Regions from separate parts of the Pseudoalteromonas sp. J2K-J599 genome, predicted to be linked through region 1. Evidence: predicted binding sites of a transcription regulator. Region 1 holds the regulator's gene; each other region holds the start of a gene.
What was found. The regulator MetJ, encoded in region 1, represses methionine synthesis genes. The targets are predictions, from matches to a motif close to TAGACGTCTAGACGTCTA.
Positions count from the first base shown of each region.

Region 2: a site for MetJ is predicted at 7,866-7,883, ahead of metK (methionine adenosyltransferase). Genes of this name have one in related genera too.
Region 3: a site for MetJ is predicted at 6,071-6,088, ahead of AC5NT5_RS03770 (methylenetetrahydrofolate reductase). Genes of this name have one in related genera too.

Region 1 covers NZ_CM200271.1:408,144-419,357, forward strand. The annotation lists gene priA (primosomal protein N') at 1-1,200, opposite strand, end outside; gene rpmE (50S ribosomal protein L31) at 1,431-1,646, shown strand; gene AC5NT5_RS01825 (malic enzyme-like NAD(P)-binding protein) at 2,173-3,414, shown strand; gene metJ (met regulon transcriptional regulator MetJ) at 3,478-3,798, opposite strand; gene metB (cystathionine gamma-synthase) at 4,088-5,335, shown strand; gene metL (bifunctional aspartate kinase/homoserine dehydrogenase II) at 5,771-8,116, shown strand; gene AC5NT5_RS01845 (penicillin-binding protein 1A) at 8,180-10,672, opposite strand; gene AC5NT5_RS01850 (pilus assembly protein PilM) at 10,803-11,214, shown strand, end outside.
Region 2 covers NZ_CM200271.1:2,884,889-2,896,102, reverse strand. The annotation lists gene AC5NT5_RS13100 (bifunctional diguanylate cyclase/phosphodiesterase) at 1-1,117, opposite strand, end outside; gene panP (pyridoxal-dependent aspartate 1-decarboxylase PanP) at 1,650-3,275, shown strand; gene serA (phosphoglycerate dehydrogenase) at 3,328-4,557, opposite strand; gene rpiA (ribose-5-phosphate isomerase RpiA) at 4,567-5,220, opposite strand; gene AC5NT5_RS13080 (5-formyltetrahydrofolate cyclo-ligase) at 5,274-5,870, opposite strand; gene AC5NT5_RS13075 (hypothetical protein) at 5,889-6,437, opposite strand; gene metK (methionine adenosyltransferase) at 6,613-7,764, opposite strand; gene tkt (transketolase) at 8,069-10,060, shown strand; gene ppnP (pyrimidine/purine nucleoside phosphorylase) at 10,245-10,559, shown strand; gene hpf (ribosome hibernation-promoting factor, HPF/YfiA family) at 10,737-11,093, shown strand.
Region 3 covers NZ_CM200271.1:827,052-838,265, forward strand. The annotation lists gene AC5NT5_RS03740 (2OG-Fe(II) oxygenase) at 1-151, shown strand, start outside; gene AC5NT5_RS03745 (hypothetical protein) at 168-560, opposite strand; gene AC5NT5_RS03750 (CPBP family intramembrane glutamic endopeptidase) at 665-1,534, opposite strand; gene AC5NT5_RS03755 (DUF3581 domain-containing protein) at 1,647-2,348, shown strand; gene AC5NT5_RS03760 (DEAD/DEAH box helicase) at 2,524-3,771, shown strand; gene AC5NT5_RS03765 (sensor domain-containing diguanylate cyclase) at 3,831-4,811, shown strand; gene AC5NT5_RS03770 (methylenetetrahydrofolate reductase) at 5,071-6,027, opposite strand; gene AC5NT5_RS03775 (M16 family metallopeptidase) at 6,278-9,160, shown strand; gene AC5NT5_RS03780 (helix-turn-helix transcriptional regulator) at 9,271-9,591, opposite strand; gene AC5NT5_RS03785 (hypothetical protein) at 9,596-10,003, opposite strand; gene cysE (serine O-acetyltransferase) at 10,348-11,166, shown strand; gene AC5NT5_RS03795 (hypothetical protein) at 11,202-11,214, shown strand, end outside.

The DNA of each region.
Region 1 (11,214 bases):
TTGGTCGGGTTGGCCTTTCATATCGAGTAACTTAAATTGGTTATCTGTCGCAGTTTGCGCGCGCTCGGTTAAACTTAGTAGCTGATATTTGTTATTAATTGCTTTGTGAAGTGTTTCAAGTGCGGGTGTAGCACTGCCTAATATAAGTGGTATTTTATGCTGAAAAGCTCTGTATGCGGCCAAATCACGAGCATGGTAACGAAGGGTATCTTGTTGCTTAAATGATGAATCGTGCTCTTCATCGACAACTATCATACCGAGTTTTAAAAATGGCAGAAAAATACTCGAACGTGTGCCTATAACTATTGCACAACTGCCTTTTTCGCAAAAACGCCATGTTTGCAATCGCTCGTTGTCGGTAAGGGCTGAATGCCAAAGCATAATGGGTGTATCAGGAAAGCGGCGACGAAAACGGTTTACAGTTTGTGGCGTTAAGCCTATTTCTGGCACTAATACTAATGCTTGCTCGCCACGTTTGAGTACTTCTTCTAGGCACTGTAAATACACTTCTGTTTTACCACTGCCAGTTACACCTTCTAATAAAAAGCTGCTAAATCCATTACTTTGATTTATTGCTGTACAGGCAACCGCTTGTTCTTTATTAAGTACAGGTTTACTACCGACAGTTGGTGCAACGCTTTGCCATTGGTTATCGTGTTCAACAGTTTGCGTAATGAGTTCTTTATCTATTAGGCTATCTATTGTTTTTTTACTAAAGCCAAGAGCTTTTAATTCGGTTAACGATGATTTCCCCGATTGCGATAACTGCTTTAATAAATTGAGCTGTGTTTTGGCTTTTAATGACGGTACTTTTGCGCCTTTTTCTGTCAGAGCAACCATGTTAATACTGGTTTTATCTGGCGATTCACCTTGGCGAAGTGCACTCGGTAGCGCTATGTGAATAGTTTCGCCTAAGGGATAGCAATAATAGCGGGCAGTAAAGCTAAGGAGTTCTAAATGTTGGGCGCTTAAAATAGGGGTATCGTCTATTACCTCTATAATATTCTTAATTTTATCTAAAGGGACGTCGGTACTGTTTTTAATACCCAGAACAACAGCTACTTTTTTTTGATTACCAAAAGGCACTAAAACCCGCATGCCCGGTAGTATGGGTGTTGATAAGCCACTGAGCTGCTCTTCTATTTTATAATCAAAGGTGCGTGGAAGCGGGACTTTAATAGCAACTTCAACAAAACTCATAACAACTCAACCCGTAAAATTAATGCTGTAATGTACTAAAAATACCGCTAAAAACCTACTAGCAATAGTACTTGAGAAAGAGATTGTTCACTTTTTTAGCGAAAAGATAAATAAATACTTGTGCAGGGGAAGGTTGTTGGATAAAATCCGCCACCAACAAATTTGTTTTAACGACGTATGGTGCCAGACTTCGGGTTTGGAGAGCGATGCGGCCTTAACTAGAGGTTCCTATGAAAGAAGGTATTCACCCTAAGTACGAAGTAATTTCTGCAACATGTTCATGCGGAAACAAATTCGAAACTAGCTCAACTCTTTGTAAAGACATTCACTTAGACGTATGTTCTGCGTGTCACCCGTTTTACACTGGTAAGCAAAAGATTTTAGACACTGGCGGCCGTGTTGATCGCTTCAACAAGCGCTTCGGTGCACTTAGCAGCAAGAAGTAATTATTGCTGTTTAGTTAAAAAAAGCACCTTAGGGTGCTTTTTTTGTGTCTAAAACTTACTACTTCTTATCTTATTTAGCTTGCTCGAGCTACATCACACCTTGCATAACTATTTCCTATTCTTATTCTGAGTATGCATAAACCTTTGCAGACAAATTGATAGATATTCTCTATATTTTAAATAGTACAAATTTTAACTAGGTTGATAAAAGTAGCTAACGTGGGCTTATCTGTTTTTAAAGTAGTGTAGTAGGCTGTTATTTTAAGTTTATGATGATACGTTAAACATACATTTTTTTAATATTTTAATAGACATAAACGCACCTCAAAACTTACTTTTTTGGTGAATTTTTATTTATCAAATGTTTATATAATCCTGCAAAGTTACTGAAAAACCTCTTAAAATTAAAGGATATAGCATATAACAGGATAGACCTGATATTGCTTGGAATTTAAAAATAATAAGGGTATCGTACCCCAAGACTCCACCTCTCACTTTAACTTAAATTGCAGGATACCATCGCGTTATGTCTGACTTTCGTGAACAAGCACTACATTATCACTCACATCCCGTACCTGGTAAAATTAGCATTGAGCTAACAAAACCAGCTGAAACAGTTCAAGACTTAGCCCTAGCTTATAGCCCAGGTGTCGCTGAGCCTGTACGTGAAATTGCCGCAGATCCTGCAAATGCATATAAATATACCGGTAAAGGTAACATGGTTGCGGTTATCACTAATGGTACTGCAATTTTGGGCTTGGGTAATTTAGGTCCTTTAGCGTCTAAGCCCGTAATGGAAGGCAAGGCGTTATTGTTTAAACGTTTTGCAGGGCTTGATTCTATTGATATTGAAGTAAAGCACAAAACAACAGAAGACTTTATTAACACGGTTGCCAATATTGCTGACACATTTGGTGGTATTAACCTTGAAGATATTAAAGCACCAGAGTGTTTTGAAATTGAAAAAGCATTAATAGAGCGTTGTAGCATTCCTGTTTTTCATGACGACCAACACGGCACCGCCATTGTGACGGCTGCCGGCATGTTAAATGCGCTAGAAGTACAAGGTAAATCAATTGAAGATGCAATAATTGTATGTTTAGGTGCAGGCGCTGCTGCAGTTGCGTGTATGGAACTGTTAATTAAGTGTGGTGCACTGCGTGAACACATTTATATGCTTGACCGCAAAGGTGTTATTCATACTCGTCGCGATGATTTAAACGAATATAAACAGCTTTTTGCTAACAATACCGATAAACGCACATTGCAAGATGTAATTGCAGATGCTGATGTGTTTGTTGGTGTTTCGGGTCCTAACTTGTTAGCTGCCGAAGATTTAAAACTAATGGCAGAAAAGCCGGTCGTGTTTGCCTGTTCAAACCCAGATCCAGAGATCGATCCTGCACTTGCTCACGGCGCACGCAACGATTTAATTATGGCAACAGGGCGCTCTGATTACCCTAACCAGGTTAACAATGTTTTATGTTTCCCGTTTATTTTCCGTGGTGCACTTGATGTACGTGCAAGCGCGATTAACGATGAAATGAAAATTGCTGCAGTTGAGGCTATTCGTAGTATTGCCAAAGAGCCTGTACCTGCAGAAGTTTTAAAAGCCGCAGGCGTAGATAAACTAGAGTTTGGTGCGCAGTATATTATTCCAAAACCAATGGATCCGCGTTTACTACCGCGTATAGCTAAAGCTGTAGCACTTGCTGCGGTAGAGTCGGGTGTTGCGCAAATTGATTTGCCTGAAAATTATATGGCGTAATATATAACGCTTAAACAAAAAACCTCAGCAATGCTGAGGTTTTTTGACTAAAAAGGTAACGATTTATTCTTCGTTTAAAATAGGCACTTCTAAACCCATTTCTTGCATTATCTTTTTAACTTCTTCTGGTACTTTTTCTGCGTTGTCTTTACGTAGGTCATCGTCATTTGGTAAAGGTTGACCAGTAAATGCATGCAAAAACGCCTCACATAGCAATTCACTATTTGTTGCATGGCGAAGGTTGTTGATTTGACGACGCGTACGCTCATCCGTTAAAACTTTTAATACATTTAGCGGGATCGAAACGGTGATCTTTTTAACTTGCTCTGATTTTTTCCCGTGTTCTGCGTATGGGTGAATATACTCACCATTCCATTTAGCCATAAGATGTATCGTTGCCTCAGATTATTAATTTCTCACACGGTATAAAAAGCGTGTAAATATGCGTGAAATTCTATCGATTTAAAAAAGATAGTCAAATAATAGATACCGATCTATCTTAATAAGCCTATTTGGGATGTAAAAATAAGCTCACTTTTGTGAGCTAAAATGTGGTACTAGCAAACGCCTTTCCTAACTTTAGCCATCTAGAGCTTTAAAATCCTTTGACTTATTAAAACGGATAACTTACTCTTTTAGACGTCTAAACATCCAAATTAATCAGGTGACGAATATGAGCGAAAAAAACAAAGCGACCATTGCTGTACGTAACGGCGTTGATGCTGATAAACATCATGGTGCAGTGGTGCCGCCAATTTATTTATCAACGACTTATTCGTTTGCCGACTTTGATACTAAGCGTGAGTATGATTATGGCCGCAGTGGTAACCCTAATCGTGATATTTTAGCAGAGACGCTTGCTAAGCTTGAAGGCGGCGCTCGTGGCATAATTACGGCCACTGGTATGGCTGCCGTGCATTTAGCTACTCAGCTACTTAACAGTGACGACACGTTAGTAATTCCACATGATTGTTATGGTGGTAGCTATCGTTTATTTACATCGTTACAAAAACGCGGACTATTGAAGCTTGAAGTATTAGATTTAACAAAAGAAGAAAGCCTTCAACAAATTTTAGCAATTAAACCTAAGCTTATTTGGATAGAGACTCCAAGTAACCCAGTACTTCGTTTAACCGATATTAAAGCGGTTACCGATGTTGCTAAGCAATGCGGTGCATTGGTTGCCGCAGATAACACGTTTTTGTCTCCTGCCTTACAAAACCCTATTAAGTTTGGTGTAGATATTGTGGTGCATTCAACTACTAAATATATTAACGGGCACTCAGATGTAGTGGGCGGCGCTGTTATTGCTGCAACACAAGAGCTTGGTGATGAGCTTGCTTGGTGGGCAAATAATATTGGTATTACGGGCGCCCCTTTTGATAGTTATTTAACGCTTCGTGGTCTACGTACTTTAAATGTGCGCTTAAGGCAGCACCAAGAAAATGCGCTAGCAATAGCTAAGTACCTTGAAAGCTCCAATTTTGTAAGCCAAGTTTACTATCCAGGACTTGAGTCACATCCTCAACATGAGCTTGCTAAAGCACAACAACTTGGCTTTGGTGGCATGGTTAGTTTTGATATTAAAGGCGATATAAACGACGCCGCAGCATTTTTAACTAGTCTTAAAACGTTTAGTTTAGCTGAGTCACTAGGTGGCGTAGAGAGTTTAATTTGTCACCCCGCAACTATGACGCACGCAGGCATGGAGGCAAAGGCACGTTTAGAGGCGGGTGTGGGCGATACGCTTATTCGTATTTCGGTTGGGATTGAAGATATACACGATTTAATAGCTGACTTTGAACGAGTATTTGAACTTGTAAAACCAGGGCAAAATAAAAATGTTGGCCGTGTAGGCAAAGGTGCTGGCACTTCTGGTGGAAACGTTAAATTAAGTGCAGCCCGTCCAGCGCTTTGGTAAGTAATACCAATCCGCAATAATACCTAGGGCGTGTTGATCTTTGGTGGGTGAATTTGCAGCAGTATGTTTGGTTTTTAGGCAAGGCGGAGCCTATGTAGTGTGGTTATTCCCCATGAATAGGCGATAACGCAGCATAAATACCAAACATGCGCTGCCCTTTGGGTTCTTTCTAGGGACGATTAACTCTTTGTTGCTCGGTTTTTACTTAGCCCACTAGGTTACAAACCTCGCGCCGCGATTTAATCGCCCCTAGATTGAACAAATTTCAATCCACAAAGAACAACACGCCCTAATCAATTTGAGGGATTAAACCGCACGATAAAATCGTTAAAAATTCCTAATATAGAACAACTAAATAACGAAATTTTTGCCTTGTTATCGATACGGTTTTCTTTCCTCAAAATAGACAACTTAATTAAGCGAATTGGTATAAATATGGTCAATTGTGTACATAAATTTGGTGGTTCAAGCTTAAGCTCTAGTGAGCGCTATCAAAGCGTAGCTAAAATAATTATTGGGCATACTCAGCCGGGTGACTGTGTTGTGGTATCTGCTGCAGGTAAGACTACAGATACACTTGTGTCGTTGTGGCAAAGTTATCAGCTGCAAGACACGCAAGCTGTCGCTGATATTTTACTGCAGTTAAATAACCATCAAAGCGATTTAATTGAGCAGTTATTACAAGCTGATTTAAAGCGCTGCGCACTTAAAACACTAAATACCGAGCTTAGTAATATTGCAGAACTTGCTCAAGCTGAGCAGCTAAAAGAGGCTGCGTTACTTGCGCATGGGGAACTGTGGTCAGCACGTTTACTCGCTACTTATTTACAGCAGCTAAATATTGAGGCGTGTGCTCAAGATGCCCGTAGTCTTTTTACCTTAAACGATGGTGAATTAATGCATGCGCAAAATGCGCAGCAATGTCGACAGTCAATTTTACCTAATAAGATAAATGTTGTTACTGGGTTTATTGCCGCCGATACGAAAGGTGAGACCGTAACACTTGGACGCAACGGTAGCGATTATAGTGCAACACTACTTGCAAATTACTGTAATGCTAAGCAAGTATGTATTTGGACCGATACACAGGGAGTGTTTAGCACTGATCCTCGTAAGGTTAAAAAAGCGATTAAATACGGCAAAATTTGTCGCGGGCAAGCTAATTTATTAGCTCGTTTGGGTAACCCTGTATTACACGCAAAAACACTATCGCCACTTAAAAACAGCGATATTAAGCTAGCTGTTCGTAGTAGTTTTGATGTGCAAGCAAGCCCAACAGATATAGTAAAAGAAGGTTCAGCAAAGAAAAAGCGCTTTATAACCACGCTGCAAAATGTTGATTTGTTAATGGTTGAAGGATTAAGTGAAGGTGAGGTCGCAAGCGTTAGTCAGCTTATTCAGCATAGCCTTCATCATTTTAACCATAATGGTGAAGTGTATTTAGTAGTACCGGCTGCACAAACATATCAAGTTATTAATTACTTTGCTGGTAGAGCTAATATTAGTGAGTCAAATTTAAATGGCTGTGCAATTATTGCCCCTGAGCAAGACGTTAGCGTACTAAAACTGCAAGCTTTAGAAGTATTAGCTGAGCAGACTATAAAGCCGCGTTTTGTGCATCAAGATAATGGTTATGTTTTATTACTAACAGACCAATTTATAGATAGCGATATACAAAGCGCCTTACACGATAAGCTAATCAATAAAGGCCAAGAAATAGCCGTTATAGTTGCGGGCCTTGGCAATGTAGGCGATGCTTTTATTGAGCAGTTATCGGCACAATTTGAGCGTTTATCAGACGACTTTAGTATTAAATTGGTAGCGCTGGTTCGCTCTAAACATATGTTATTTAATGCAAGTGGCATAAATATATCGCAATGGAAAACTCAATGGCAGCATGAGGCGAATAGCTATGAAGCTGCGGATTTACTTAATGCGATAAGCGAGCTTGACTACGAACATAAAGTTTTAATTGATATTACTGCAAGTGAGCAGTTTAGCTTTTTATATACAGATTTTGTAGACCGAGATTGTCATTTAATTAGTGCTAACAAATATGCAGGTACAGCACCTACTTCTTGGTATAAAGCACTTCGTAGTAACCTTGGCGAACGTAATTTACATTGGCGATATAATACAAGTGTAGGTGCAGGCTTACCTATCAATTTTGCTTTGGCTGATTTGCAAAATAGTGGTGATAAAATTACGCGTATTGAAGGCGTGTTCTCGGGTACACTTTCGTGGTTATGTAGTAAGTATGATGGTACCACTGCTTTTTCTGAGTTGGTATTAGAAGCACAGAAAATGGGGTTCACAGAGCCTGACCCTCGCGAGGATTTATCTGGACGAGATATGCAGCGTAAGTTACTTATTTTAGCCCGAGAGTTAGGTATAGAGCTTGAGCTTGATGATATTAGCTTATCGGCATTAATGCCCGGTGAGCTTGCGCTAGGAAGTTGGGAAGACTTTCTAAACAATAAAGCCCAGCTAGATGCGTTCATTGAAGAGCATGCTGATACAGCAAAAGCTAATAACTCAGTACTGAGATACACAGGCCTATTAGATATAACAAAAACTGAAGTTATCGCTAAAGTAGGAGTTACGTATGTGCCCAATGGGAATGCGTTAGCAAACCTTACACCTGGCGATAATATTTTTGTAATTAATAGCAAATGGTATAGTGATAACGCGCTTGTGATTCAGGGGCCTGGGGCTGGGAAAGAAGTAACCGCTGCGGGTGTACACTCTGACTTATATTGGCTTGTTCAAAACTTAAAATAAGCGATTATTTAAATTAAAACGGCAGCTTAATTAAGCTGCCGTTTTTGTATTACAGAGATATTATTAAAATAGCTCTTCTTCGGTTTTTGTGTCTTCTTCAAATATATCGTTTGGCTGAGATAGCACATACTTTGTCGGTGCAGTGCCTTTTTCAAAGTATTCAAAGCGGCTGGTGTAGTCATTTTTGTGGCTTAGCAAACCAGTGGCTAAATCAATACGAATCGAAACAAGCCCCTCAGGTGGCTCAATTGGCGCTTCAGGTGTTCCTTCAAGTGCGGCTTTCATAAATTCAATCCATGCAGGCTGCGCTGTTTTAGCTCCCGATTCAGCACCAGATATTTGGCTGCTATCTAAGTTGTTATTGTACGTAGAACGGCCAAGAGCGTTACCTGGGTTATCAAAGCCCACCCACACAGAAGTCATTACTTTACTGTTAAAACCACTAAACCAGGTGTCTACAGAGTCATTAGTTGTACCTGTTTTACCCGAAAGATCACGACGTTCTAAAGCTTGTGCGCGCCAACCTGTGCCACTCCAACCCGTTTTATGGGCCCAACTACCGCCGCCCCAAATACCGCTGTGCATTGCATCAGCAATTAAAAATGCATTCTGCTTAGAAATAATTCTCGGTGCACATTTTTTTGTTGGTTCCACTTCATCACTACTATTATGAAGTGAGAATTCATTGCGTGTCGGTAAAGACTCCTCGTCACAGGCTAGGGCAGGGTTTGCTTTGAACAATACATTACCGTAAGCATCTTGAATTTCTGAAATAAAGTAAGGTTCAATTAAGTGGCCACCATTGGCAAATGCACTCATGCCACGGGCAAGTTCAAGTGGAGTAATGGAAGCACTACCCAGTGCTAGTGATTCACTGCGATTAATGTCTGAATCTTTAAAGCCAAACTTTAATAAATGATCAGCTGTACGTTGTAATCCAACGCCGCGTAGTAAGCGCACCGAAATAACGTTTTTAGATTGTGCTAAAGCACGGCGAATTCTTATCGGACCATTATATACAGCAGGGCTGTTTTTAGGGCGCCATGCTACGCCTTGGCTTTTATCCCATTGGTTTATAGGAGCATCGTTTAATATAGACGCAAGCGTGTAACCTTTTTCAAGTGCTGCTGAATATATAAAAGGTTTTATATTAGAACCTACTTGACGCTTTGCTTGTACCGCTCGGTTATATTGACTTTGCTCAAAGCTGTAACCACCTACAATAGCTTTAATTCTTCCATCTTGTGGGTCGAGTGACACAATAGCACTTGATGCTTCTGGTATTTGGCTTAGTAAGTAGCTGTCATCTTCATTTTTACGCACCCATATTTGCATTCCTGGCGTTAAAATATCTGTAGCTGCTTTTGGAGCAAAACTTTGGCGGTAACGAGTAATATATTTACGCGCCCATTTTAAGTTATCCCAAGTAAGAGTTGTGCGCTCGCCACTTTTAAGTAATACCGACGCTGTTTTATCATTAACACTAAGCACGGCTGCTGCTTTCAAAGTACCCAACTCATTTACGCTTTGTAATTTATTGAGTATTTGTTGCTCAGTTAAAGCAGGTTGTGTTTCAGGGTCCCATAAAACATCTGTTGGTCCTCTAAAACCATGGCGCATATCATAATTATGTAAGTTGTTTACAAGTGCGTTTTGCGCTGCTTTTTGAACTTTAGACTCTACCGAGGTGAAAATTTTAAAACCTGAGTTGTAAGCTTTATCTATTCCATAACGCGAGACCATTTCAGCGCGCACCATTTCAGAAATATACGGGGCGTATAAATTTATTTCAGCACCATGAAAATAAGCGGTGATAGGTTGGCTCGTTGCTTCGTTATATTCTTCTTGAGTAATATAATTTTCAGTTAATAAACGCCCTAAAACAACATTTCGGCGTGCTTTTGCACGCGTTGGGTTACGAATTGGGTTTAAAGCTGAAGGGGCCTTGGGTAAACCTGCAATCATCGCCATTTGTGCAAGTGTTAAATCTTTTAACTCCTTACCGTAATAAACTTGTGCTGCAGCACCAATACCAAAAGCGCGATTACCTAATTCTATTTTATTAAGGTAAAGCTCTAAAATTTCGTCTTTTGTTAATACACCTTCGATATGTAGCGCTATAAATATTTCTTTAACTTTACGAATATATGCTTTTTCGCGAGTTAAAAAGAAATTACGAGCAAGCTGCATAGTAATAGTACTTGCGCCTTGTTTTTTCTCGCCGGTAGATATAAGAACAATAGCCGAACGTACAATACCTATAGGATCTATGCCTATATGATCGTAAAATCGATTATCTTCTGTCGCTAAAAATGCATTAATGAGGGTTTGAGGAATTTCATCAATAGTCACTGGAATACGACGCTTTTCACCAAATTGATTGATTAAAAGCCCATCTTTTGTGAATACTTGCATAGGAGTTTGTAATTGCACGTCTTTTAAAACTTGCACACTGGGGATATCAGGTTTAACGTAGTAATAAAGACTGACCAAAGTGATCAGACCAATTAACACACAAATGATAAAAAATTGTAAAGTTCGTTTTAATAAAATCACTTATATTTCCCTAAATGGACTCCCAATTGCGAGTTTTGACTGCTAGTATATATTGATTAAAAAATGAATAATATTTTTTCAGATAAAAATTATAACTTGTTTATTATTAAAACAAAGGCCAAGTTGAAACATGCTAAGTCAACTATTTCAAAAACCGTCCCCGATGATGGTAGGAATTGATATTGGATCGCACTCTATCAAAGCGGTGCTTTTACGTGAAATTGAAACTGGATTTCGACTAGAAGCACTTGCAATTGAGCCGATGCCAAAAGGTGCGATGAGTGAGCGCACAATCCAAGATATTGAAGCGATTGGTAACGTTATTACAAAATTAAGAAAAAAATTACCGAAGTCGTTAAAATCTGCTGCAGTGGCTGTTTCTGGCCAAACAGTTATTACAAAAGTGATCTTCATGGATGTATCGTTAACAGATGCTGAACTTGAATCGCAAATTGAAATTGAAGCTGATAGTTTAATCCCTTACCCACTTGATGAAGTGAGCCTCGATTTTGAGAAGCTTTCGACGAATGAGGCCGATCCTA
Region 2 (11,214 bases), 1.3 Mb from region 1:
CATCGTGTAGCGCTTTTGAGTAGTTAACTACACTATGCCTGCCTTGTTTAGCTTGCAGCGCTGCTATATGAGCGTTTTCAAGTAGTAGCGATTTATTACCACTGGCAATACCTGCACATAGGGTTATGTAGATAAAAGGGTCAGTTAATACCGGTGTATTAAAGTTATATGTTTTTACGAGGTCGGTAAATTCGTCATTACTCATTTCCTTAGGCGCGAGTAATACTATTTTATTTGTTGCTAGTCTGTATATATGGCAATGCGTAGAGCTTCTAAGTTTAAAGTGAATAAGTAAGTTTTTCATTACCTTGTCACCCACTTCAGTGCCATAAAAACTGTTTATATCTTCTATTTCATTAACCCAAATAACGGCTAATTGCATGTGATGTGCATTACTTTTTTTAATAAAGTACTCAAGTGCAATATGATTTGAAAAACCAGTACTTGAGTCAGTTGCTAAAGACCGTTTTAGTAAATAAATATATATGGCGGCAACGAGTATCGCGATAAAAAAGAAGAAGCTAGCCATTGCAGCAGCTTTTGATACGCTTTCTTTAAGTTTCTCGTTTAAGTCATAAATAGTTATATCGGCACCCGTTAAATAGGTATTGCCGTTGATTGGGTCAACGTAAGGAATAAAAATTGTTTTAAAGTGGCCCCACTGATCGCTCGATATTTCAAATACTGGCTCTGTTGAATAAAAAGCACTTATATTTGCATCGGTAGCTTCAGGGTAGAGATCTAAAAATTGAGTTACCTTGCCATTATTCTGATCGTCTTGCGTGTAGCTTGATGAGCTAAAAAGCACCTTACCGTCTTTTAAAATCATTGAATAGACATAAGCAATATCAAGTGCTTGAGCAAACTCAGAGAGTTGTTTACTTTTATCTTGATAGTAAGAAAAACTTATATTATCGCCTTGATTAACCGCACTTAAATAATCGTCACCTAAAATATGTTTAACGCTGGTGGCGGCATTAAGTAAGCGATTATCAACCGACTGCATTATTTCAGCACGCGTGGTTTGGTAAGTGTAGTAAACGTAGGTTAGCAAGCTTATTAAAAACAAGCTAAAGCCTGCCACTATCCAACTAACTTTGACTCTTCCTTCTGGCATATGTGTCCCTTTTTTGTTATCAAATTTATTATACCCAAAATAAGTAAATGCCCAATAAATAATTAGGTTTGGTAGAGTTTTAATTAGGGTCTGTTTATCTTTGCGGATTATAATTTGTTCAAACTAGGGGCGATTTAATCGCGGCGCGAGATTTGTAACCTAGTGGTCTAAGTAAAAACCGAGCAACAAAGAGTAAATAGACCCTAGGCAGAACCCTTTGGGCAGCGCCTGTTTGGCATTAATGCTACGTTATCGCCTATTTATGGGGAATAACCACACTACATAGGCGCTGCCTTGCCTAAATACCAAACAGGCTGCTGAAAATTTAACCTTGAAAGATAAATAGACCCTAAATTATCATTTTTTTGTCATCGCTTTGATTGCTTTTATAGGTTTAAACGAGACATTTTAGTTATATTGCAGTAAAGTTAGCGCAATTTTTAAAGAAACACGATTGCTCCAAATGTCCTAATAAGTAGGCGTTTTTGATCGGTAAGCGCGTGTTTTAGCTACACACACACTAGGTATTAAGATGGATCAAAAGCGTTGTGCCGTCGCCTCTAAAGAAAGCCTTAAGCGTATATTTACTGTACCTGAAGCGCCAGACTCAACTTTAAGCAAAATCGAGCTTGAAATTTCGAGTAATTTAGCAGGTTTTCTAAACGAAAATATAGCGGCAATTGAAAAACCATTACATGAAATAGAAAAAGATTTTCAATCGGCAGTGATCCCAGAAGATCCAACGTTTGTCTCTGCTTATGCCCAAGACATAATGGAGCAACTTGTTGCACATTCTGTGCATACAGCTGCGCCTAGTTTTATTGGTCACATGACCTCTGCCTTGCCGCACTTTTTATTACCGCTGTCAAAATTGATGGTAGGGCTAAATCAAAATCTAGTAAAAATAGAAACATCTAAAGCGTTTACGCCTCTTGAGCGTCAAGTGCTTGGGATGATGCATCATTTAGCTTATGGGCAAGAAGACTCATTTTATTCTAAATGGATGCACAGTGCTAAAACCTCATTAGGTGCATTTTGCTCTGGTGGTACGGTTGCTAATATTACTGCGCTTTGGATTGCGCGAAACCGCTTATTAAAACCTGATGGCGATTTTAGAGGTATAGGTGCACAAGGCTTAATTGCTGGTATGCTGCATTACGGTTATAAAGGTTTAGCGGTATTAATATCAGAACGCGGGCATTACTCGTTAGGTAAATCGGTTGATTTACTCGGCATTGGTCGCGATAACTTAATTGGTATTAAAACCTGTGAAAATAATAAAGTCGATGTAACAGCTATGCGCGAAAAAGCACGTGAGCTTGAAGCGCAAGGTATTAAAGTAATGGCGATTATTGGGGTCGCGGGGACAACCGAAACCGGTAATATTGACCCACTTGATGAAATGGCCGACTTAGCACAAGACATTAACTGCCATTTTCATGTAGATGCAGCATGGGGGGGAGCGACCCTTTTATCGAGTACGCACCGTCCTTTACTAAAAGGGATTGAGCGAGCAGATTCAATTACCATCGATGCACATAAACAAATGTATGTACCAATGGGAGCGGGTTTGGTTTTATTTAAAGACCCCGCTGCAACTGATGCAATAGAACATCACGCTGAGTATATATTACGTAAAGGTTCAAAAGACTTAGGTAGCCACACGCTTGAAGGCAGCCGACCTGGTATGGCAATGTTAGTACATGCTTGCTTACGTGTTATTGGTCGTAAAGGTTACGAAATGCTGATTGATCGAAGCATCAAAAAAGCACATTACTTTGCTGATTTAATTAAGGCTGATGAAGACTTTGAGCTTATTTCGGAGCCTGAGTTGTGCTTATTAACGTATCGTTATGTACCTAAGCAAATTAAACAAGCAATAGCCGATGCAGATGCTGCAACTCGGTTAGATATTTTTGCTTCACTGAACCGTTTTACTGCCAGTATGCAAAAGCGTCAACGCGAGTCTGGTCGCTCATTTGTATCACGTACACGCTTAACGCCTTCTAAATACGACAATCAACCAACGGTTGTATTTAGAGTGGTTCTTGCTAACCCGCTTACTTCAGGCGCTATTTTAAAAGAGATATTAGCTGAGCAAAAAGAGTTGGCTGCAACAGATCCGGTATTCAAAAAATACTTGAGAAAGTATATGTAATCTAAATACAAAAAAGGGTCCATAAGGACCCTTTTTTAATATCAAAGAATGGTTAATGTAAAATACGTGCTCTAATTGTACCCTCAACAGCGCTCAGTTCTTTAAGTGCTACTTCAGATTGATCTGTATCAACATCAATAACTACATAACCAATAGATGCGTCTGTTTGTAGGTATTGCGCAGCAATATTAATACCGTGCTGTGCAAACGCTTGGTTAATTTGCGTTAGTACACCTGGGCGGTTGTGGTGTACGTGTAATAAACGGCTACGATTAGCAAGCTCAGGTAGCGATACTTCAGGGAAGTTAACCGCAGTAATAGTTGAGCCATTATCTGAATATTTAGCCAATTTACCCGCTACTTCAATACCAATGTTTTCTTGCGCTTCTTGTGTAGAACCACCAATGTGCGGCGTTAAAATAACATTGTCGAATTGGCGCAGTGGCGATACAAATTCTTCATCGTTAGATTTTGGCTCAGTAGGGAACACATCGATTGCTGCACCACTTAGTTTTTTCTCTGTAAGCGCTTCTGCAAGAGCATCAATATCAACAACAGTTCCGCGTGATGCATTGATCAAAATAGACCCCTGCTTCATAACTGCAAGTTCTGCTGTACCAATAAGGTTTTTAGTTTGCGGTGTTTCTGGTACATGTAAGCTAATAATATCAGAGCGTTGTAACAGCTGAGTAAGGTTATGAACTTGTGTTGCATTGCCCAGTGATAACTTATCTTCGATATCGTAAAACTCCACGTTCATACCGATATTTTCAGCCATAATACCTAGCTGAGTACCAATGTGACCGTAGCCAATAATACCTAATGTTTTACCACGTGCTTCAAACGAACCATTTGCTGTTTTTAACCAGCCACCACGATGAGCCGCTGCATTACGCTCTGGAATACCACGTAATAAAAGTAGAATTTCGCCAAGTACAAGTTCAGCAACTGAACGAGTATTAGAAAATGGAGCGTTAAATACAGCAATACCACGTTCGCGTGCTGCATCTAAATCAACTTGGTTTGTACCAATACAAAAACAACCAATAGCAACTAGCTTTTCAGCTGAGTCTAATACGGCTTGGTTAATATGAGTACGAGAACGAAGTCCTACAAAGTGAACATCTTTAATGCGCTCTTTAAGCTCGTCCTCAGGTAAGGATGTTTTAACGTAGTCAATATTGCTGTAACCGTTACGTTTTAGCGTTTCAACAGCGCTTTGGTGAACACCTTCAAGCAAGAGAATTTTAATTTTGTCTTTTGCTAACGATACCTTACTCATAACCTCATCCTATTTAATTTGTGGCCCATTTTTGGTACCGATAATCACTTTATCAGCACCTCGCATCGCAAATAGGCCGTTGGTAACTACGCCAACAATTGAATTGATTTGTGTTTCAAGTTGTTTGGCATTGGTAATTTTTAAGTTAAATACATCTAATATAACGTTACCATTATCGGTAACTACGCCTTGGCGATAAACAGGGTCACCACCAAGTTTTAATAATTCTCGTGCAACGTAGCTGCGCGCCATTGGAATAACTTCTACCGGAAGCGGGAAGTCGCCCAATGTATCTACCAGCTTTGTGTCATCAACAATACACACAAACTGTTTTGCAACTGCTGCTACTATTTTTTCACGTGTTAGCGCTGCGCCGCCGCCTTTAATCATTTCGTTTTGAGCGTTTATTTCGTCAGCGCCGTCAACGTATACATCTAAAGCATCAACGTTATTAAGTTCAAACACTTCAATACCTAACGCTTCCAAACGTGCAGTTGACGCTTCTGAGCTTGATACAGCGCCTACAATAGTGTCCTTTACTGAGCCAAGGGCATCAATAAAGTGATTAACAGTAGAGCCTGTACCGACACCTACAATGGTGTTTTCTTTTACAAACTCGAGTGCTGCCCAGGCAGCTGCTTTTTTTAATTCGTCTTGTGTCATTGCTTTGTGCTCATGTATGTCAGAAATATGCGGCTAGTAACCAAAATTAAATGTTACCAACAGTATGTTTTATCTGGGGTGATAATGGTTTCAAGTGGTACGTCCCATGACTCGATTGGTAGAGCATCAACTTTTTGGCATTCATGTGCAAGGCCAATTAGTTGCGGTTTTTGCCAATTTTGTTCATGTAAACGTGCCAATGTCCGGTCGTAAAACCCACCTCCCATTCCTAGGCGATTACCTTGTTTATCAAATGCCACTAATGGCATAAGGAGGTAATCAAGCGCTGGTAATGGGCATATTTGAGAGCAGTTCAGCTTAGGCTCCAAGATACCATAGCGATTTGCCCTCATGGGTGAGTTTTTCTCATAGCGCTGAAATAGTAAATTAGCGCCATTGAATGGGTGTATTATAGGTAGATAAACAGCATGGTTTAAGTTCCATAATTCTTTAATTAACAATGAAGTGTCTAGTTCTCCGTCGTTACTTAAATAAATGGCAATATGCTTTGAATTCGTTATGTTTTCGCTTTTTAAGTGTTGAATAAAATTCATTTTTAGCGATTGCGCAGCAATTATTTGCTGATTATTTGACAAGTTTTTACGGGTGTTACGAATTTCAGCTCTTATTTGTGCGCGTTCATTGCTCATTAAACTAATTAGCCATTTTTAAAAAGAGAATAAATCGGGAAAAATTAAAAAAACAGCAAGTACAACTAGCAAAATGGTGGCAGTTGCAATCAATGAATATAAAAGTAAGTTACTGCGTTTTTTAGGAGTAGCTAAATCCTCATCTAGCATTAGGTCGTCATTTTGCCATTCGTCTACACTTTCGTCTGGTGTATTTAATTGAGCTTCAGGAAGGCGTTGCTCTAGCTCATCTAGCTTTTCTTCAAGGCGTATTAAGCTGCTAGTGATGTAATCAAGTGCATCAAAAATACGTTCATCACGTTGGTTGTTATTTGCAGCTGCGGGGGAGCTATTTTGAATCGCATTTGAAACAGCTTGCAGCTTACTTTTAATACCTAGGCTTGCTAATAACTTAGTCTGTTTTAACGCTTTGTCTTTATCGCTTGGCGCAAACAGCGGCTTACCTTTAAAAAAAAGAGCTACTTTTTCATCTGACGTTTTTAATTTTGCAGCTAAGTTTGCGCACGCTGTTTTTATGTCAACGTTATCGGCAAGTCCTGCAAATATAACGCGAAAGTTATCGGCCATTTAACTATCCCTAAAGCTTTTATAATGAAATGAGTATATACCTAAAGTACAAAAGAATTCGAGGTCGATTTTATAGTTATTTTGTAGACGCACTACAAACAATGTAACTGATAAGTTTTAGATACAAAAACGGCCCTATTAAGGGCCGTTTTTAATTTACTTCAACACTTTTAGCTTAAAGGCCAGCAGCTGCACGAAGTGCATCAGCTTTATCTGTACGTTCCCAAGGGAATTCGTCACGACCAAAGTGGCCGTAAGCCGCTGTAGGAAGGTAGATAGGGCGCTCTAAATCAAGCATTTGAATTAAGCCGTAAGGGCGCAGGTCAAAGTGTTCACGAATAAGCTCGATTAAACGGCTTTCTTCTAACTTGCTTGTACCAAACGTTTCAACGCTGATAGATGTAGGCTCTGCAACACCGATTGCGTAAGAAACTTGTAATTCACATTTATCAGCAAGGCCAGCCGCAACTACGTTTTTAGCAACGTAACGTGCAGCGTATGCAGCTGAGCGGTCAACTTTTGATGGATCTTTACCAGAGAAAGCACCACCACCGTGACGAGCCATACCACCGTATGTATCAACGATGATTTTACGACCTGTTAAACCACAATCGCCCATTGGTCCGCCAATTACAAAGCGACCCGTTGGGTTAATGAAAAATTTAGTCGCGCTTGTAATAAGCTCTGCAGGAAGTACCGGCTTGATGATAGTCTCCATCACCGCTTCTACTAAATCTTTTTGCGAAATGTCTTCGCTGTGCTGAGTAGATAGTACTACTGCATCAATACCTACTGGCTTACCATTTTCGTATGCAAAAGTAACTTGAGATTTTGCATCTGGACGTAACCAGTTAAGCTCGCCGCTTTTACGTACTTGCGCTTGGCGCTGTACTAAACGGTGTGAGTAAGTAATTGGCGCAGGCATTAGTACTTCTGTTTCGTTACATGCGTAACCAAACATAAGACCTTGGTCGCCAGCACCTTGTTCTTCTGGGCTAGTACGGTCAACACCTTGGTTAATGTCAGGAGACTGTTTACCAATAGTGTTTAAAATTGCACATGAATCTGCATCGAAACCCATGTCTGAATGCGTGTAGCCAATTTCACGTACTGTTTTACGTGTAATTTCTTCAATATCAACCCATGCGCTAGTAGTGATTTCACCACCAACCATAACCATACCTGTTTTTACGTAAGTTTCGCACGCAACACGGGCATGAGAGTCTTGCTCTAGGATAGCATCAAGTACCGCATCAGAGATTTGATCGGCGATTTTATCCGGATGACCTTCAGAAACTGATTCAGAAGTAAATAAATGTTTTGCCATTGTAATTCTGCTCACAAATATTGCGCTTCACAAACGTCGGTATTAGCGCTAAAAAATTAAGGGGCGTATTTTATCGAAAACAAAACACCTTGCATAGTGTTTTTACGCCTAGACGTCTAAATAAAATTACTAATAACTTTTTGGTCTTAAAAAATATTCATAATGCCTCACTTTTATAGGGTTTTTAATTGCACACAGCCCCCACAATAAGTAAGAATGGTCGATATAAACAAACCCAAGTTACTTGGGTGCATAAACAAACACATAAATACCCGCGCAAATACACATAAAGGTAGGAGAATTCATGCCATCTCGCAAAGAACTTGCAAATGCTATTCGCGTCTTGTCAATGGACGCAGTACAAAAGGCCAAATCTGGTCACCCTGGAGCCCCTATGGGCATGGCTGATATCGCAGAAGTATTATGGCGCGATTATCTAAAACACAACCCAACAAATCCAGAGTGGGCTGACCGTGACAGATTTATTCTTTCAAACGGCCACGGTTCAATGCTTATCTATTCTCTATTGCATCTAAGTGGTTACGATTTACCACTGGACGAAATTAAAAACTTCCGTCAAATGCATTCTAAAACACCAGGTCACCCTGAATATGGCTATGCACCAGGAATCGAAACTACTACGGGTCCATTAGGTCAAGGGATCACAAATGCCGTAGGTATGGCAATTGCTGAAAAAGCGCTAGCTGCACAGTTTAACCGCGAAGGTCACGATATTGTTGATCACTTTACCTATGCATTTATGGGCGATGGCTGCCTTATGGAAGGTATTTCTCATGAAGCTGGTTCACTTGCAGGCACATTAGGTCTGGGTAAACTTGTTGCATTTTGGGATGACAACGGCATTTCAATCGATGGTGAAGTAGAAGGTTGGTTTACAGATGACACGCCAGCTCGCTTTAAAGCATACGGTTGGCATGTAATTAGTGGTGTTGATGGCCACGACAGCGATGCTATAAGTGCTGCAATTGCAGAAGCTAAAAGTGTTACCGATAAACCATCACTAATTTGTTGTAAAACAATTATTGGTTACGGCTCACCTAATAAATCTGGTAGCCACGATTGTCACGGTGCACCACTAGGTGATGACGAAATTAAAGCGTCTCGCGAATTCTTAGGTTGGACTGGCGATGCGTTCGAAATTCCTGATGATATTTACGCACAATGGGATAGCAAAGAAAAAGGTCAGCAGCTTGAATCAAGCTGGGACGAAAAATTTGCAGCATACGCAAAAGCATACCCAGAGCTTGCAGCTGAATATAAGCGTCGTATTAATAACGAACTGCCTGGCGATTGGGCTGAAAAATCTCAAGCGTACATTGAGCAATTACAAGCAAACCCTGCAAACCCAGCGTCTCGTAAAGCATCGCAAAATGCATTAAACGCATTTGGTCCGTTATTACCAGAATTTATGGGTGGCTCAGCCGATTTAGCAGGCTCAAACTTAACAATTTGGGATGGCTCTAAAGGTTTAACACACGACGATGCAAGCGGTAACTACATTTACTACGGTGTACGTGAGTTTGGTATGTCGGCAATTATGAATGGTATTGCCCTTCATAAAGGCTTTATTCCTTACGGTGCTACGTTCTTAATGTTTGTTGAATATGCAAAAAATGCCGTACGTATGGCTGCATTAATGAAGCAACCAAGCATTTTTGTATACACGCACGATTCAATCGGTTTAGGTGAAGATGGTCCAACTCACCAACCAGTAGAGCAAATTGCAAGCATGCGTTTAACGCCTAACTTATACAACTGGCGCCCATGTGACCAAGTTGAGTCGGCAATTGCATGGCAACAAGCTATTGAGCGTAAAGACGGTCCTACATCGTTAATCTTTACTCGCCAAGGTCTTGAGCAACAAGCGCGTGACGCACAGCAATTAGCAGACGTTAAAAAGGGTGGTTACATCCTTAGCTGTGACGGCAACCCTGAAATTATTTTCATTGCGACGGGCTCTGAAGTGCAACTAGCACAAGATTCAGCAACTGAGCTACGCAGCCAAGGTAAAAAGGTACGTGTTGTATCTATGCCATGTACTGATGCCTTTGAAGATCAAAGCGCAGAGTACAAAGAAAGCGTATTACCGGCATCTGTTACACGCCGCGTAGCAGTAGAAGCAGGTATTGCTGACTACTGGTACAAGTACGTAGGTCTAAATGGCGCAGTAGTAGGTATGACTACCTTTGGTGAGTCGGCACCTGCTGGTGAGCTGTTTGAGCACTTTGGTTTTACAGTGGCAAACATTGTAAGCAAAGCAAACGAGCTTTTTTAATCGCTTTGATTAAATAAAGTAAGTAATTGAAAAACCCGCACATGTTGCGGGTTTTTTTATGCCCTTACATGAAGCAACTTCACCTTGAACAATGCTGCTTTCCTTGCAAGAAAGTAAGCTATCAGGCAAGGTAGTGCGATAAAATTTATAAATAAAAATCTTAAATTAATAGCAGGAGCTAAAAATGCCAAAGTTCGATAACGTAAGTGTAGTAAAAAAAGCCAATGTATATTTTGACGGAAAAGTGTCAAGTCGTACCGTTATTTTAGGTGATGGCGAAGCGAAAACGTTAGGCTTTATGCAACCAGGTGAGTTTGTTTTTGATACAAACCAAAAAGAGTGCATGGAGCTTTTAGCTGGCCAATGGGATATTTTATTACCAGGGGCAAGTGATTGGAAAACATTTAACGCAGGTGAATCGTTTAATGTTGATGCAAATGTAAGCTTTAAAGTAAAAGTATCTGATTTTGCTGACTACTGTTGTTCGTACACAGATTAATCAATACAGCTAGACGTCTGAAAGCCCATGCACTATGGGCTTTGCATAAATTTTGCGCAACGTATGATTTAAATCACCAAAAACCGCAAATAAACCTCAAATATCTCTCTTTTTTCCTTGTGTTAATCTAAATAGCCCCCAATACTATTTATGAGGTAACAAATAAAAGGATACCCTATGAAAATTAATCTTTCTGGTCACCATGTTGAAGTTACTGACTCTATTAGAGAGCACATCAACGAAAAATTTTCAAAAATCGAGAGCCACTTTCCATCGCTTATTGCACTCGATATTATTTTGTCTAAAGAGCATCATAAAATCCAAGCTGAAATTAGCACTAATTACGAAGGCACGCGCATATCGGTAAAAGGGGAAAACGAAGTTATGTACCCAGCCATTGCAAGCGCAGCTAAAAAACTCGATGCGGCACTAAAACATCGAAAAGGGCAGATAAAAGCAAACTTACACGAAAAGCCTGTTAGCACTACACCTGAAATCGCACACGAGATCATCCAAGAGATGGATCTTAAATAAAATTTAGTTCCAAAGTATTGTAAAAAAGAGCCGTATGGCTCTTTTTTATTGCCTGTAATTTAGGTAAGTTATGCGTTCTTGCAGTTTATTAATCAAAAAAATTAATAAAAGCAGCGTATAA
Region 3 (11,214 bases), 420 kb from region 1:
ACCTAAAGCGGGTGGTGTATTTAAATGCTCAAAATACATTATAAATTTATTTAATCGCGTGTATTTGTTCAGACCCGATAAGTACGAACACAGCGTATCTAAAATCGAGTCTGGAAAGCGCGTACTACTGAGCTTTGCGCTTAATATATAATTTGCACTTTTGCTTATTAATAGTCGTAGGCCTGTCCGGTGCATAAAACAGATAGGTCGCAGTACGATACAGAGGTTTCACTACAGGAATTAATAGTAAAAGCATTCCCGCCTCTGCGCATAGCATCAGCTTTAAGTAAATCAATCGCGTTTGATTTAGAGCGATTGTAACTTACATTATTGCTGCCCATACCGTCGCCATCACAACTTCCACCTTCTATTCGGCCTAAAAGTGTTGCGCCACTTTCGTGTGCTTCTTGGTCGCTATAAAATTGCTGTAAATCTCTTTTATTAACGTAGGTGCCAATTTCTTGAGATAAAATACCGTTGTCTATATCTGTATGATAAGTCATGCCTGAACAACCAGTTATTGTGGCCAGCACTGTTATTGCCATTATAAAACGTAGCATACTTATTAGTCCCTTAATTTATTATTTGAAATAGTAAATTACTAACAAAATTAAATGCGGGCAATGTTTACTACTAAGTAAATTGTTAGCATTTGTAAATGTATTTAGATTTTACTGAGCATAGGGTAAGTAAACCAAAAGAAGTGGCAAAGATTAACTAACCAATGGCATAAAATAGCCCACGCTAAGCGCTGCGTTTTATAAAAAATATAGCTATATCCTAAGCCTGCAATAAATGAGACCAATACATAGTTAAATCCTCCAGCAAAATGCGCCAAAGCAAACACTGCAGCTGTCATTATTGGGGCAAGTAGCGCTAGGCGAGTAGATGTGATTATTTGACTAAGTTTGGTTTGTAATAAACCTCGAAATAAAGCTTCCTCAGCTACACAGGTAAATAAAAGATTAATAGCAATAAAGGCTAACCAAAAGTTGGGCACTTTTGGGTTAAAGCTTACAAGTCCAAGTGTTAAAGCCGCAGTGAGCGAAGCTAAAACAGTAGTAATAACTATTAAAATGGGTTGTTTAACGTTTAATGGGCCTGCTTTATTAGAGTCTGCTTTTAAAGCTTTTTTATTCGAATAAAAGTAAGCACAAAGGAATAACCCAGCCATAGCTTTATCAAAATTAGCATAAAGGGTAAAAGCAATCGCATCGCTTGTAATACGCTCATCTATAACAATAGGGAGGTTATTAAAACCAGGCACCCAATGAAGTGCTAATGCCAGTGAGGAAATTATAAAAACAGTACCTAAAATAGCGCGTATTATTGCCCGCTTTGCATTTAGTGCGCAGTAGTATAAAACAACGTAAAGCCCAGTGCTGAGCAGAGCATACAAATTTATATAACCTTGAAAATACCCACTTACTACACTTAAAGCCATTAAGTAGTGCCAAAGGGGTTGCCGCATTATTGATATTTTGCAGTACGGAAAAACACATATGATTGATAGTGCTAATAAATAAAAGGCCATTGTTTTTTATTACTCTGTTTTATTTAGCCATTAATCTAACAGATTCGACCTCTCAATATTTTTTTTCTGGTAATATAGATAGGTTATAAGCAGTTTAAGCAGTGAACAAACTATGTTAAGTCCTTTTTTTCAGCAGCATGCTGATTATGTTTCTATCTCTCGTGAGCAGGGTTCTCGCTTCGCTAAATGCGTTGCTGACGATTACAATCCACTTCATGACAAAGATGCCAAAAAGTTTTGCGCGCCAGGAGACTTACTTTTTTCATTGGTACTAGACCGCTACGGTATTAGTGAACAAATGGAATTTACTTTTGCCGGTATGGTTGATGAAAACACCAAACTTCATTTCCCTGAGGGAGCCGATGAGTTTGATGTAACCAATGGCGAAAAAGTCATTTTAAAGGTAAAGCGCAGCGGTAAAACCAGCCAATGCCCAGCACTAACTAATAGTCTAATAAAAAATTATGTTGAGTTTTCTGGTACTACCTTTCCGCATGTAATTATCCCATTAATGGGCAAGCAAGAGGTAATGATAAACCCTGCTCGTCCGATGATAATTTACGAATCAATGCTTATTAATCTTGATAATCTTGATATAACAGCGCCAATACTTGAATTTGCAGAGCCAAGCTTTGAGTACACTGGTAAGCGCGGAAAAATTACACTACGTTTTAACCTGTTAGAAAACGGCGTTAAAGTGGGTAGTGGTGAAAAGCACATGGTAGTTTCGGGTATTCGCGAATACTGCCAAGCAACAGTTGACGATTTAATAGCGTTTTACAACGAACGTAAAGCAACACTAAAGCCAGCTTAAAGCTACATAAAATTATAAAAGGCGCTAAATACAACTGTTATTTAGCGCCTTTTTTATTGGTTTTAAGAGTACAGCTAGATTAGCCGAGGGATTAAATACTTTTCTGGACTGGTTAATTTACGCAGTACAGTAATATGCGTACAATAGCGCTCTTTGTTATTTTAAAGCTAAGCCTATGTCTGCCACTACGTTCTCATCACTTAATCTCGACCCGTTATTATTAACAGCGATTGAGCAAAATAATTACACTCAACCTACCGCAATTCAGATTAAAACTATTCCGCCTATTCTAGCTGGAAGTGATGTAATGGGCAGCGCGCAAACAGGTACGGGTAAAACCGCCGCCTTTGTTTTACCTCTATTACATAAGCTTTTAAATACCCCTAAAAAAGATGAGCAAGGCCTTGCCCGCGTTGTAATTTTAACGCCAACACGAGAGCTTGCTCAGCAAGTATTTGCCAGCTTTGAAAAGTACGCACAAGGCACTAATATCAATGGTGCTTTAGCCTATGGTGGTGCAAGTATTGGCCCTCAAATTAAAGCACTTAAAACAGCACAAGTTATAGTGGCCACACCAGGGCGTTTGCTTGATCATATAGTTAAAGGCAGTGTGGTACTTTCAAGCGTAGACTCTTTAGTGTTTGACGAAGCCGACCGCATGCTTGATATGGGCTTTATTGATGAAATTAGACGTATATTGCGACATATACCGGGCGATCGCCAAACTTTACTCTTTTCAGCTACGTTTGATGACAGCGTGTTTGAACTCAGTAAAAAACTACTAAAAAACCCAGAACTAATTGAAGTTGATAAACGTAACTCAGCTGCGGTTGAAGTAGAGCAAGTTATTTACGCTGTAGATGAAGACCGTAAGCGCGAACTTGTATCGCACATGATTGGCATGAAAAACTGGCGCCAAGTGCTTATTTTTACTCGCACAAAACAAATGGCTGATAAGCTCGCTAAAGAAATGTGTAAAGATGGGTTAAAAACCGAATCAATCCATGGCGATAAATCGCAAGGCGCACGTGACCGTGCATTGCAAAACTTTAAAGAGGGTATTACACGCGTACTTGTTGCAACCGACGTCGCTGCGCGTGGTTTAGATATTTCTACACTTAGATACGTAATTAATTTTGAACTGCCTTACATTGCCGAAGATTACGTGCACCGTATTGGCCGTACAGGTCGTGCTGGTGAACAAGGACTTGCTATGTCATTGGTAAGTCTTGATGAGCAATGGCTGCTAGAAGAAATTGAAGTATTACTCGATACGCGTTTAACGCCGCAGTGGTTAGAAGGTTACGAGCCTGACTTAAATAAAAAGCCCAAAGATAATCGTAAAAATACTAATAAATCTCGAAAAGATCGCGATAAAAAACGCATTACGGGTAAAAGAGAGCCAAGTAGACGCCGTAAATAATAGCTTTTACTTTACTTTTTTGCCTATACTGGAGCTATTAAATAGCCGAGGTAAAGTTAATGTTTGAAACTGATAAATGGGCATTCTCTGGTGTTGATGGCCAAATATCTTTGCATAAATGGCAAAAAACAATGGACCTTATCACGGGGCTTTTTTCAGCCCCGTCTGGTTATATAGTTCAGGCAACAAGCAAAGGCTATCGCGTTGTTATTAGAAATAACGAAGGTGGCTCAAGCTTTGAAACCAACCCGATACTTCCTCCTCAAACACCTCTTTTTTGTCGGCACGTCGCTGAAACTAATAATATTTTATATGTTAATGATGCAAGCAATAACGATGCATGGAACACCCTCCCAGAAGTAGTTGAGGACGGTGTTGAATCCTACTTAGGCTTACCTATTCATTGGCCAGAAGGTGAAGTATTTGGCACGCTATGCTTAAAAGACACTAAAATAACTAGCTATACCGATGAATACTTTGAGCTCATAGAGCAACTACGCGATTTAATTGAAGACGACCTAGCGCTTGTGTATAGCTATGAGCAAATGCGCGAAATAGCCATGTTAGACTCATTAACGAGTATTTATAATCGCCGAGCACTTAACTTACTAGCTCAGCAAAAGCTTAATTTAGCACTGCGTTTGGGCTTCGACGTATGTTGCTTGTTTATTGATATAAACGACTTTAAAAAATTAAACGACACCTGCGGACATGAAGTGGGCGACAAAGCCTTAATTATATTGGCAGATACGCTAAAAAAACATTTAAGAGATGCCGATATAGTAGGGCGTTTAGGTGGTGATGAGTTTGTTGCAGTAATGCAATTAAGCGATAAAAGTAAAATTAGCTACATCATGGATAAAATATCCTCTGAGTATTCAAAAGCTTTACTCAAAGAAGAGGTTTGCGATTTATCGCTCAGCATAGGTTATAGTTTTACTAATAAACAAAAGCAGCCCTTTGAAGCGCTATTAAATGATGCAGACCACGCAATGTATAAAAATAAACAAGCGTATAGGCTCGCTAAAAAAGCAAAATAATAAAAGGAAGTTCGTCATGACTCATGCCTCAAAAACTTGGCTAGTTTTTTCTGCGATAGGTTTTATTTTTGGTGTTATGTGCTCCTCTATGGGGTTTGCCTTAAAAAGGCTTGAGAGTAATAACCAAAAATAGCTTCAATGAATAGCTTAAGCTGCAAATTTTTACTTGTACTTCTTAATTTATTTTTCAAAGTACGGACATAAAAAAGCAAGCCATGAGGCTTGCCAAGAAGGGTGTTAATTAGCTCTTACCTAGCCTTTAAGCTATTAGCTTTTCAGCAAGGTTTAATTCCATAATAGCTTTTAATAAACGGTATAAGTTAATTGATGCATCAATTTCTTCTTTACGGTTTGTTAAGCTTTCAATATTTAAGCCCAGCGGTACATCTAAATGCGCACAGCTTTTAAGTATTAAGTCGAGGTTTTCGCGGCAAATACGGACCGATTCGCTTAATGTATTGTCTGCATCAAGCATGCGCCATTTTGTTGCCTCTGGCACTGAGATACCCAACCATTGCATAAACTCTAAGGTTTTTTCGCCGCCGCACGGGGTAAACGTTAATATAATACGTTGAGGTGTAATACCCTGTGCTTTACATGTACGTGCGTAGCTAGTAATTAGCTCTATGGTAGCTTGTGCATCGTAAACAGCTTGCGATATAAAAAACTGACAACCTTGTGCTGTTTTTTCTATTAATCGTTCGTGCTCATTTTGTTTACTTGAATGGCGCTCGGCAATCGTAACGCCACCTAAAAAGAAATCATCTGATTGCTCAGCCATCGCTTTATAAGCATCTGGCAAGCTTAGCTTTATATCGCCTATCGATGATGGGCTACCTACTAAAACAACATTTTGTAAATCGTAGTCGTTTTTAGTTTCACTTAGCCAATCTTTAAATTCGCCTACACCACGCTGCGCCACACTTTTATAAGTAATTACATCTTGTGCAGATAAATTACGAAGTAAATGGCTGTATTCACGCGGATCAACGGTTTGTTTAAACGCAAATGGGCGGTCTTGGTTAGTTCGGCTGCTTTCGTCTTGAATGTCGTAAATTATCACGCCGTCGTATTCAATTTCGTGTAAGCGACCTAATAGCTTTTCTGCAATGGTTTTTAATTGCGCTTTATCGGTGCCAATTTTAGGCGGGGTAGTACCAATAAGATAAACACCTTGATTGGTGTCCACTATCTTCTCTTTTAGTGATAAAGCCATAATCCTCATTCCAGCTAAGTTTGTTTTGATGGATTTAATATAGCAGCCATTTAGACGTCTAGATAGATTTATTTAATGAAAGTTTTTCAATTAACATGATGTTTATTCATAGTGCTTGTTCCCATAATTTATAATTGACACAGTTGTTTACATAATAAATTCCCTTGGGGCTCTTATATTTATTGGCTATGGGGCATAATTAAAGAGTTAAATCTGACAACAAATTTGCTCAATTTAAAAAGGGACAACAATGAAATTTAAATTATTAGCAACCAGCTTAGCGGTATCGCTGGCGTTAACAGGTTGCGCCATGCAACAAAACCAAAGCACGCAAACAACAGCACAACAAGAACAAGTAAATAAAGCTGATGACCGTGTTTTTTCACAAGATTACTTAATTGAAGAGCTAGAAAACGGCTTGCGTGTCATGGTTGTTAAAACCGATTACCCTGATGTCGTGTCGCTGCAAATTCCGGTATCGGTTGGATCTCGTAACGAAGTTGAAGAGGGCAAAACAGGCTTTGCTCACTTTTTTGAACACATGATGTTTAAAGGCTCAAAAAAATACCCTGAAGATGTGTACTCAGACATATTAAAAAATTCAGGTGTTGATAACCGCGCTTATACAACAAACGATTACACAAATTACCATTTAAACTTTTCAAAGCAGCATCTTGATAAAGTACTTGAGCTTGAAGCTGATATTTTTCAAAACTTAACCTACACCGAAGAGCAATTTAGAACAGAAGCACAAACGGTAAAAGGTGAGTACTTAAAAAACAACGCGAGCCCAATTCGTAAATTATTAAGCGCTGTACGCGAAGAAGCGTTTGATAAGCACACGTATAAACACACCACTATGGGCTTTTTTAAAGACATAGAAGCCATGCCTGATCAAATGGCCTATGGTAAAGAGTTTTTTGCTAAGTTTTATAAGCCTGAGTATGTGTCACTTGTCATCGTGGGCGATGTAGACCCACAAGCAACAATGGCAATGGTTAAAAAGCATTGGGGCAGCTGGGAAAAGGGTAACTATGTTGCTGACATTAAAGCAGAACCTGTTCAACAAGCACCAAAATATTTGCACCAGCAAGATGAAGCGCTACCAGGGCATTGGTTACTTGTATCGTACAAAGGCGCTGCGTGGGAGCCTGCTAAAAAAGACAGAGCGGCACTCGATTTAATCTCACAGCTTTATTTTTCAAATAATTCAGATTTATATCAAGAGCTAGTGGTCGACAAACAAATTGCCAGCCAAATGTTTACCTATAACCCAGAGACTAAAGATCCGGGTTTATTACACGTATTTGTTAAAGTAGAAAACGCAGACGATTTAGCCACTGCGCGCGATGCCATTAATCGAACTTATGCAAAAGCACGCACTGAGCTTGTTGATGAGCAAAAGCTCAGTGATTTAAAATCGAATCTTAAATACAGCTTTATTAATGGCTTAGATTCGTCGCAAGCGATTGCATCAACCCTTGCCAGCTACATGCATTTTGAGCGCGATCCTGAGGTTATAAACCAGCTGTATAAATCGGCAGATAACATCACCAGCGCAGATATTAAAGCCGTTGCTAATAAATACTTTACTGATAAGGCACGTACCACATTAACAATGTCGGCACTTGATAAAGCCCCAGGTTTTGAGCAAGAAGTTAATTTAAATGCGCTTACTGCAAAGCTTGAACAAGCACCTGCGAAGCCTGCATTTAAAGTACTTGATAAAACCAATAGCTCGCCGTTAATCGATGTTAACTTTTTATTCAATACCGGCGCGGCTGCCGACCCTCAAGGCAAAAAAGGTGTTGCTGCGCTCACTGCGGCTATGCTTGCACAAGGTGGCTCAGAGGCGACAAGCTATAAAGATATTCAAAAAGCACTTTATCCGCTTGCAGGTAGCTTTGGTTATCAAATAGATAAAGAAATGCTGTCGTTTCAAGGGCGTATTCATAAAGACAATGCAGCGCAGTGGTATTCACTTGTGAGCGATCAATTATTAAACCCAGGCTTTAGAGACGATGACTTTAAACGCCTTAAAAAAGAAATGATCGATGGTATTAAATCAGGCTTAAAAGCATCTAACGATGAAGAGCTAGGCAAAGAAGTGCTATACAGTGCACTTTACAAAAATCACCCTTACGAAAGTTACAACTACGGTGATATTTCGGATTTAGAAGCGTTGACGCTAGATGATGTTAAAGCGTTTTATAACAGCGAGCTTACGCAATCTAAACTCACGGTTGGCTTAATTGGGGCTGTGCCTGCAAACCTTAAAGCTAAAATGATGAGCGATTTTGCAACGCTACCAAAGGGTGAGCAAAGCCGTTTAAGTATTCCTGATGCGCCAGCGCTTAAAGGTCATCATGCAACTATTGTAGAAAAGTCAGCGCAATCGACAGCGGTATCGTTTGGTTTCCCTATTGATACAATTAGAAGTAGCGAAGACTGGACAGCCCTTTGGCTTGTGCGTTCGTACTTTGGTGAGCACCGTAGTTCTAACAGCTTTTTATATGAGCGCATTCGTGAAACTCGCGGCATGAACTATGGCGATTACGCATATATTGAATACTTTCCACGTGGTATGTTTCAAACCAAGCCAGATGCAAACCTAGGGCGCTCAGAGCAAATATTTCAAGTGTGGTTACGCCCACTTCGCTCTAATAACGATGCGCACTTTGCAACACGTACCGCCTTGTTTGAGCTAGATAAGCTAATTAAAAATGGTATGAGCGAAGATGACTTTGAAGCTACGCGTAATTTTTTAATTAACTTTGTGCCGCAAATGGTTGCAAGTCAAAATCGCCAATTAGGTTACGCGCTTGATAGCGAATTTTACAACACTGATAACTTTGTAAGTTACGTAACTAATAAACTTAAAACGCTAACGCTTGCTGATGTTAATCGCGTTATTAAAGAAAACTTACAAACAGACAATGTTCACTATGTATTTATTACTGGTGACGGCGCTGATATGCAAAAACGTTTAGCATCGCAGCAAACCTCACCAATGGTTTACAACACTAATAAACCTGCTGAGTTGGTTGCTGAGGATAAAGTGATTGCTGATTATAAACTGGCAATTCCTGCAAAAAATATTGAAGTGATGAAAGTCGATAAAGTATTTCAATAATTTAAGTGTTTTTAAACTATCTTTAAATGTATAAAAAATGCCCCAGTGCTTAAAGCTCTGGGGCATTTTATATTAATACTCTAAGCCAAAGCATAGGCTTGTTATTAATATCATAAGCTCGTTATTAATAGCATACAGCTAACTCCAAGTGTAAAGCTAATTAAAGAGCTTATAGCAATAGCTACAATAAACTTTTGCGTTGATTGGGCTTTAACCGTTTCATCTACTTCTAAGTCGTCCAATTTTATAAGCTCGCCTTGTCGCACTTCAAATACTGCGCATAAAGCCATTGTGGTTTCTTTTGATGCCGCACCTTCTTTTTCTACACGCTGAACGGTACGTAAGCTTACACCGCAGGCATCGGCAAGTTGCTGCTGCGTCCAATTAAATTGCTGCCTAAGTTTTTTTATTGTTTTAGAGTTAAGTTGCATGCGTTTATTTACCCATCACTAAGTCAATTAGCATGAAGGTTGAATACCCACCTAAGTATCCGGCAAGTACACAGGCAGAAAAAAAGAGGACAGCTCTTTTCGGATCTTTAATAAAAGGAAGTACAGTTTGTTCTTGCTGCTTTATTTGCTCATTATTCTTAAAAAAAGTACATTCAAGCTTGCCAGTGATGATATTTAGCATGTGATATTTAACTTGGTAGTTATGTTCTTTAAACTCAAATGTATGCGTGCTTTTTCTACCAACGCTACGCTTACTACTAACTAAATCATCGTTAACGTAGATTTCTTCTTTGCCTGTAAAGTAGCTTCCAAAACAGGCTATTTGGTTGTCGCCATCTTGAAAGTAAAATTTGTAACCTAATTTTTTTGTATTTAATATATCGTTTTTCATCATCGTTATCCTTGTTGAGTTGATGATGCTAATTTAGCGTTTGTTTTTGTTATTTACGCCGTCAGCTGTACGCCAGTATGTATTTTGGCATATGACAGATGAACTGTCATATGTTGTTAGCTTTTGATTTTTATTAATTTATTATATTTTAAGTCTGTATTGTTCATTTTAGCTACTGTCGTATAACTTAATCTAAAAAATAGGTAAGTGTTTAAAATATCATTTCTGAGTACTAGTTATATCTAATAACCAGAACAAATAACTAAGGGATTAACACCTTTGTGGCTAAATCCGTTAGACTTGGGAAAAGGCTATTTTATATCAACTTAAGGCAGTGCAGTATTATGCGTCATGCAATTTGGCAACAGCTTCGCGACGAAGCTAACGATGTAGTAAAACGTGAACCATTATTAGCAAGTCATGTTTATTCATGTGTTTTAAATCATGATTGTTTAGGTTCGGCATTGAGCTTTATTGTTGCTAATAAGTTGGCTGATGCGGTGGTATCTGCATTCACTATCCGAGAGCTGTTCGATCAAGCATTTGTAAAATGTGACCGTATGCTATCTTTTGTTGCTGAGGATATTAAAGCGGTAAAAGACCGCGACCCTGCATCAGAAACCTATCTTACGGTTATATTAAATCTAAAAGGTTTTCATGCTATTCAGGCGCACCGTTTGGCTAATTGTTTGTGGCAACAAAATCGCAAAGAGCTAGCGCGCTTTATCCAAAGCCGTAACTCTGAAGTGTTTGGGGTCGATATTCACCCAGCATGTAAAGTGGGTAAAGGCATTATGTTTGACCACGCAACCGGTATTGTTATTGGTGAAACAGCGGTAATTGAAGATAACGTATCAATTTTGCAATCTGTAACGCTTGGCGGTACAGGCAATGAGCAGGGCGATCGTCATCCCAAAATTAGAGCGGGCGTATTAATTGGCGCCGGCGCTAAAGTACTTGGTAATATTGAAGTAGGTGAGGGCGCACGAATTGGCGCGGGCTCAGTTGTACTTAGCAATGTTCCACCACACACAACCGCTGTTGGCGTACCCGCTAAAATTATTGGTCGACCGGATTGTGAGTGTCCGGCGCAAAGTATGAACCAAAACTTTTTAGCAAATCCTGAGCCTGAAAACGAATCGCACACGAGTGCAATGCTATAGGTAATTAAAAATAATAAAACTTAAAAGGAATTAACATGAACAAAAATA